DNA from 2 places in the Streptomyces sp. NBC_00252 genome. Region 2 is predicted to be linked to the other one. Evidence: riboswitches for the same ligand, from Rfam matches in the RefSeq annotation. Region 2 holds a riboswitch; the other holds the start of a gene.
The links. Region 2 has a riboswitch for ZMP and ZTP ahead of OHT77_RS18350 (glycine hydroxymethyltransferase). Riboswitches for the same ligand answer to the same signal wherever they lie in the genome.
Positions count from the first base shown of each region.

Region 1: it holds a riboswitch for ZMP and ZTP, as region 2 does, so the genes downstream of both, OHT77_RS04835 (bifunctional 5,10-methylenetetrahydrofolate dehydrogenase/5,10-methenyltetrahydrofolate cyclohydrolase) here and OHT77_RS18350 (glycine hydroxymethyltransferase) in region 2, are expected to answer to the same signal.

Region 1 is NZ_CP108087.1:1,094,361-1,097,755, reverse strand. It holds gene OHT77_RS04840 (CU044_5270 family protein) at 100-999, shown strand; gene OHT77_RS04835 (bifunctional 5,10-methylenetetrahydrofolate dehydrogenase/5,10-methenyltetrahydrofolate cyclohydrolase) at 1,000-1,848, opposite strand; ZMP/ZTP riboswitch at 1,870-1,954, opposite strand; gene OHT77_RS04830 (nuclear transport factor 2 family protein) at 2,233-2,598, opposite strand; gene OHT77_RS04825 (hypothetical protein) at 2,769-3,065, shown strand; gene OHT77_RS04820 (ABC transporter ATP-binding protein) at 3,144-3,395, opposite strand, start outside.
Region 2 is NZ_CP108087.1:4,241,894-4,245,288, reverse strand. It holds gene rocD (ornithine--oxo-acid transaminase) at 89-1,342, opposite strand; ZMP/ZTP riboswitch at 1,387-1,476, shown strand; gene OHT77_RS18350 (glycine hydroxymethyltransferase) at 1,508-2,962, shown strand; gene OHT77_RS18345 (hypothetical protein) at 3,008-3,395, opposite strand, start outside.

The DNA of each region.
Region 1 (3,395 bases), 3.1 Mb from region 2:
CGCCCACGCGGCGGAGCCGCAAATTGATGCCGCCCGCGCCCCTTTGGGGCGCCCCAGTTGAGGCGCGTTTCGTGTACCGACCCTCTAAGGACCGTCGCCATGGCTGATGAACTTGAACTCCTGCGTGGCGCCAACCCGGTCACTGCCGACGGGCCTCTCTACGGCGACGGGCCGCTCGACCATCACGCGGAGCGTGGGCTCAACAGGCTGCTGCACGAACGGCGTTCACGGCGGCGCCGGTTGCAGTGGAGCCTTGTGGCCACCGCTGCCGTTGCCGCGACCGTGCTCACACTGGTGCTGGGTGGGCCGAGCAGTGCCCCGGCAGTGGCGGCCCCCCGCCCCCTGGTGGTGCAGGCGCACTCCACCCCCGTATCCCTGAAGCAGCTCGCGGCACTCGCGGTGGCCGTCGCGGTCGACGGAACTCCCGCTCTGCGCAGGGGAACCCATGTGCAGTCGTGGAGTCTCGGGATGTCCGACGACAAGCCGCCGGTGACCGTTCCCGAGGAACGCATCGTGCGGTGGAACGCGGACGACAGTCACACGGAGCGGCTCGTCGAGCACGGGCGTGTGCTCAAGGAGACGACGTTTCCGCCGAGTTGGAGCGATGTCCCGCCCGATGCCCGGCCGCCGCACGACGTGGCCGGGCTGCGGGCGTATCTCCAGGAGACGGCGTACAGCAAGACGCCGTTGACCACCCCCGAACTCCTCAGTGCCGTGGGGGAGTTGCTGGACCACTGGACGCTCGGGGCGCGTGAGTCGGCCGCGTTGGCGCGGCTGCTCGCGGGGGCCGACGGGCTGCGGCCGGTGGGCGAGGTGACCGACCGGCTCGGGCGGAGCGGGCAGGCGTATGTGTACCAGCGGTCGGGCAGCCGGCTGATGCTGATCATGGACCCGGCCACCGGCGCCGTCCTCGGTATGGAGAACACCTTCACGAAGGACCAGCCCGAGTACGGCGTCAAGGCCGGGGACGTCATGGAGTACAGCGCGTGGACGCGCTGATCACACCCCGAGCTGCCGGGCCGCGGCGGTCACCGTCTGCTCCAGCAGCGTGGCGATCGTCATCGGGCCGACACCGCCCGGCACCGGGGTGATCAGCGAGGCGCGCTCCGCGGCGGAGTCGAAGTCGACGTCGCCGACGTTGCCCGCGTTGTAACCGGCGTCGATCACGACCGCGCCGGGCTTGATGTCCTCGCCGCGGATCAGCCGGGGGCGGCCCACGGCGGCGACCACGATGTCGGCCTCGCGGACCACGTCGGACAGGTCCCGGGTGCGCGAGTGGCAGTAGGTGACGGTCGCGTCGCGGGCCAGGAGCAGCATGCCGGCCGGCTTGCCGAGGATCGCGCTGCGGCCCACGACCACGGCCCGCTTGCCGGACGGGTCGACGCCGTACTCGTCGAGCAGCCGCATGATGCCGCCGGGCGTGCAGGACACGAAGCCCGGCAGCCCGAAGCTCATCGTCGCGAACGACGCGAAGGTGACGCCGTCCACGTCCTTCTCCGCCGCGATCGCCTCGAACGCGGCCCGCTCGTCGATGTGTTCACCCATCGGGTGCTGGAGCAGGATGCCGTGCACGGCAGGGTCGGAGGAGAGTCCGTCGAGGGTGGCGACCAGTTCGGCGGTGGTCGTGGCGGCGGGCAGTTCCACGTGCCGGGACTCGATGCCGGCCTTGCGGCTGCGGTTCTGCTTCATCCGGACGTACGTGACGGAGGCCGGGTCCGCGCCGACCAGGACCGTCGCGAGACAGGGCGCCGTACCGGTGCGCTCCGTGATGTCGGCGGCCTGCTTCGCGGTGTCTTCGACGATGCGCCGGGCGAGCGCGGTGCCGTCCATGAGCCGTGCCTGGGACATGATCCACTCCTGAGCTGGTTGACCAATCGCCCAGGCGCACGGCATCGACTCCGCGTGGGCCGCTCCACGGTGGTGCTCCACCTCAGCGCCAGTCACGACCCACGAACAGCCTAACCGACAGTTTTACGACAGCCTCGGCCGGTCACCGACGGTCCTGGTCCGCTCATCGATGGCGGAAACCCCGTGTCCGAGCGGCGGGCGGTGCCGGGAGCGAGCGGGAGCGTGCCGCCCGGAGCGCCGAACCCAGCAGGGCGGCGGACGCGCGCAGGCCCGCTGCCGTGACCGGGGTCCGCCGTCGGGCGGCAGAAGCGCGCGCGGGTGCCGTGGTCGCCGAGAAGGTCCAGGTCACACGGGTGCTGATCCGGACCCTCGGCACCATCCGCGCTATCCGTCCCATGCCTGGATCATCGTCTGCCGGGTGATCTTGCCGTCGCGCAGCAGCAGCATCGACTCGGCGAGGACTCGCGCCCCGTCCGGGTACTGACACGACTCGCTGTAGGCGGCCCGGTCCCCGTCCACGACGCACTCCTCCAGCTTGTGCGTCATGTCGCGGCTGTAGACGTCGGCGAGCATCGCGCCGATCTCGTCCCGGCCGTGCAAAACCTTGGGATGGCTGGGCTGGGCCTGGTGGTCGACGACGTGGATCTCGGCGTCGTCCGCGTACAGCGACAGCAGTGTCGCCGCAGTGTGGTCCTCGATGCCCCGGCGCAGTGCTTCGGTGTCGAAGCCGGGGCGTGCCGCGGTGCCCATGATGACCTCCTCAGAGGGCGCGGCCCGAACAGGGACGAGCCGCGAAGGGCCTCTCCTACGAGACTCCTCCGCCGCGCCGGGCTCGGCAAACCGGGGGGCGCGATCCGCCTCACGGGTGAGCGGCGGCCGGTACCCGTGACCGCGCGGGGACCGGCCGCGTTGCTGAGGGCATGATCTCAACACGACGTATTGCCGCCGCCGTTGGTCTCGCGGTCGGGGTCACCGGCCTCGTCGCGCCGATGGCGAACGCCGCCGACGCGCCCGCCTTCAAGGACGGCAAGGTCAGCCCGGTCGCCCTCCTGGACTCGCTCGCGGTGAGTGAGATCCCCGCCGAGCACCGCGCGGAGGTCCCGCGGGTCGCCGGCCAGCTGCAGGGCCTGAACCACCTGAACGACCTCCAGCAGCTCCACCAGGTCACCGACATGGCCGCGCCGGTCACGGGACTCCTCCCCAGCATCGAGCCGTGAGCCTGCGGTACTGATCCCGCGGAGCACGCGGACCTCGAGGGCCGTCCGGAAACGGGCGGCCCTCAGCCGTTCCCGGGATCAGCCCGTCGTCGCCAGGAACTGCGTCGCCGCCAGCTCCGCGTACAGCGGGTCGGCGGTCACCAGCTCCCGGTGCGTGCCCACCGCGCGGACCCGGCCCGCGTCCATGACCACGATCCGGTCGGCCATCGTCACCGTGGACAGCCGGTGCGCGACGACCAGGACCGTCGTCGTACGGGCCACATCGGCGACGGTGTCGCGCAGGGCCGCCTCGTTCACCGCGTCCAGCTGCGAGGTCGCCTCGTCGAGGAG
Region 2 (3,395 bases):
TCCCGGAACCGGGAGGCGACCTCCCGGAACTCGATGGCCTTCTCCAGGAACTCCGGGGGGTCTTCTCCAGGAACTCCGGGGGTGGCGGCTAGACCCCCAACACCGCGCGCAGCTGGGCCAGTCCCCAGTCCAGATCCTCCCGGCTGATCATCAGCGGCGGCGCGATCCGGATCGTCGACCCGTGGGTGTCCTTCACCAGAACGCCCCGGTCCATCAACCTCTCCGAGATCTCCCGCCCCGTCCCGACCGCCGGAGCGATGTCGACCCCCGCCCACAACCCCCGCCCGCGCACCGCCGTCACCCGGCCCGTACCGGTCAACTCCCGCAATTCCCTGAGCAGATGCTCCCCGAGCTCAGTGGCCCGCGCCTGGTACTCGCCCGACCGCAGCATCGCGATCACCTCCAGCGCCACCGCACACGCCAGCGGATTCCCGCCGAACGTCGACCCGTGCTCCCCGGGCCGGAACACGCCCAGCACCTCCGCACTCGACACCACCGCCGACACCGGCACCACCCCGCCGCCCAGCGCCTTGCCGAGCACGTACATGTCGGGCACCACCCCCTCGTGCTCGCACGCGAACGTCCGCCCCGTCCGCCCCAGCCCCGACTGGATCTCGTCGGCGACGAAGAGCACGTTCCGCTCGCGCGTCAACTCCCGCACCCCCGCCAGATATCCGGCGGGCGGCACCACCACCCCCGCCTCCCCCTGGATCGGCTCCAACAGCACGGCGACCGTGTTCTCACTGATCGCCGCCCGCATCGCGGTGAGATCGCCGTACGGCACGATCTCGAAGCCCGGCGTGTACGGCCCGAAGTCAGCTCGCGCCTCCAGGTCGGTCGAGAAGCTGACGATCGTCGTCGTACGGCCGTGGAAGTTGTTGCCCGCCACCACGATCTTCGCCCGCCCGGCAGGCACCCCCTTGACCTGAGACCCCCACTTCCGGGCCGTCTTCAGCGCGGTCTCCACCGCCTCCGCGCCCGTGTTCATCGGCAGCACGAGCTCCATGCCGCACAGCTCTGCCAACTCCTCACAGAACGCGCCGAACCGGTCGTGGTGGAACGCCCGCGACGTCAGCGTCACCCGCTCCAACTGCGCCTTCGCCGCCGCGATCAGCCGCGGGTTGCCGTGCCCGAAGTTCAGCGCCGAGTACCCGGCCAGCAGATCGAGGTACCGCCGCCCCTCCACGTCCGTCATCCACGCACCCTCAGCGGTGGCGACCATCAACGGCAGCGGGTGGTAGTTGTGCGCGGTGTGCGCCTCGGCGGCGGCGATGAGTGCTTCCGTACTGGTCACGGCGTCTCCAGGGGGTGAGAGTGACCCCTTTCTTATCCCCGCCCGCATGGTGGACGCAGGAGCCGCACCGTCGGGCACGCCCGGTAGGCTGACCGGCGGGCCGTGACTGGCGCGCTGGGATGGGACCGACCATCGGGGAGCGGCCCGAGCTGGAATGTGTGCCGTGCGCCTGGGCCGTACCGTGAACGCCGAACGCCACGTCCGGAGGTCCCCATGCCCGACAATTCCGTGCCTCTCTCCAACGAGTCCACCGCCTTCCGCGCCGCCCTCGACGTGATCCGCGCCGTCGAGCCGCGCGTCGCCGACGCCATCGGCCAGGAAGTCGCCGACCAGCGCGAGATGCTCAAGCTCATCGCCTCCGAGAACTACGCCTCCCCGGCCACCCTCCTGGCCATGGGCAACTGGTTCAGCGACAAGTACGCCGAGGGCACCATCGGCCGCCGCTTCTACGCCGGCTGCCGCAACGTGGACACCGTCGAGGCACTCGCCGCCGAGCACGCCCGCGAACTCTTCGGTGCCCGTCACGCCTACGTCCAGCCGCACTCCGGCATCGACGCCAACCTCGTCGCCTTCTGGTCCGTCCTCGCCGCCCGGGTCGAGGCCCCCGCCCTCGCCAAGGCCGGGGTCCGTCAGGTCAACGACCTCTCTGACGCCGACTGGGCCGAACTCCGTCAGGCCTTCGGCAACCAGCGCATGCTCGGCATGTCCCTGGACGCCGGCGGCCACCTCACCCACGGCTTCCGCCCGAACATCTCCGGCAAGATGTTCGACCAGCGCTCCTACGGCACCGACCCCGTCACCGGCCTCATCGACTACGACGCCCTGCGCGCCTCCGCCCGCGAGTTCAAGCCGCTGATCATCGTCGGCGGCTACTCCGCCTACCCGCGTCTCGTGAACTTCCGCATCATGCGCGAGATCGCCGACGAGGTCGGGGCGACCCTGATGGTGGACATGGCGCACTTCGCCGGCCTGGTCGCGGGCAAGGTGCTGACCGGCGACTTCGACCCGGTCCCGCACGCACAGATCGTCACCACCACCACCCACAAGTCGCTGCGCGGCCCGCGCGGCGGCATGGTCCTGTGCGACGACTCCCTCAAGGACCAGGTCGACCGCGGCTGCCCGATGGTCCTCGGCGGCCCGCTCGCGCACGTGATGGGCGCGAAGGCCGTCGCCCTCGCCGAGGCCCGGCAGCCCTCCTTCCAGGACTACGCCCAGCGCATCGTCGACAACTCCCGCGCGCTGGCCGACGGTCTGATGCGCCGCGGCGCCACCCTCGTCACCGGCGGCACCGACAACCACCTCAACCTGATCGACGTCGCCTCCTCCTACGGCCTCACCGGCCGCCAGGCCGAGGCCGCCCTGCTCGACTCGGGCATCGTCACCAACCGCAACGCCATCCCCGCCGACCCCAACGGCGCCTGGTACACCTCGGGCATCCGCATCGGCACGCCCGCCCTGACCACCCGCGGTCTGGGCACCGCCGAGATGGACGAGGTCGCCGGTCTCATCGACCGCGTCCTCACCACCACGGAGCCCGGCACCACCAGCAAGGGCGCGCCGTCCAAGGCGCAGCACATCCTCGACCCGAAGGTCGCGGACGAGATCTCCCACCGCGCCACCGACCTCGTCGCCGGCTTCCCGCTCTACCCGGAGATCGACCTCGGCTGACGGCTGACCAACGCCCTCTGTTGAGTTGTCAAAGATCGGCGACTCTCACAGATCGATGAGTTCCTGTCGTGGTTCCTCGCGCGGCGGTCCGGCCTCACGCCGGGCCGCCGCGCGGCGTATCAGCAGCGAGCCGCCCACCCCGAGGGCCACGCCCGCCGCCGCCCACCAGACGGCTCCGGCGGGCCCCGCCGATTCGGCGCCGTTCCCAACTTCCCTTCCCGCGCCGCCGACTTCACCGAGCGACCCCGCCCGCTCCCACTGAGCGAAGACCGGGCGCGGCGCCCGATGCCAGCGGATGTCGTCGTCCGCCACCTCCGGCGCCGGATCCGTCCGCACCCACGGAGTACCGTCCGAGGCCACGAACAACTGGTCCTCCCGCTCCACCGCCACATCACCACCCGGTGCCCGATTCGTGCTGGGCCAGCCCCCGACC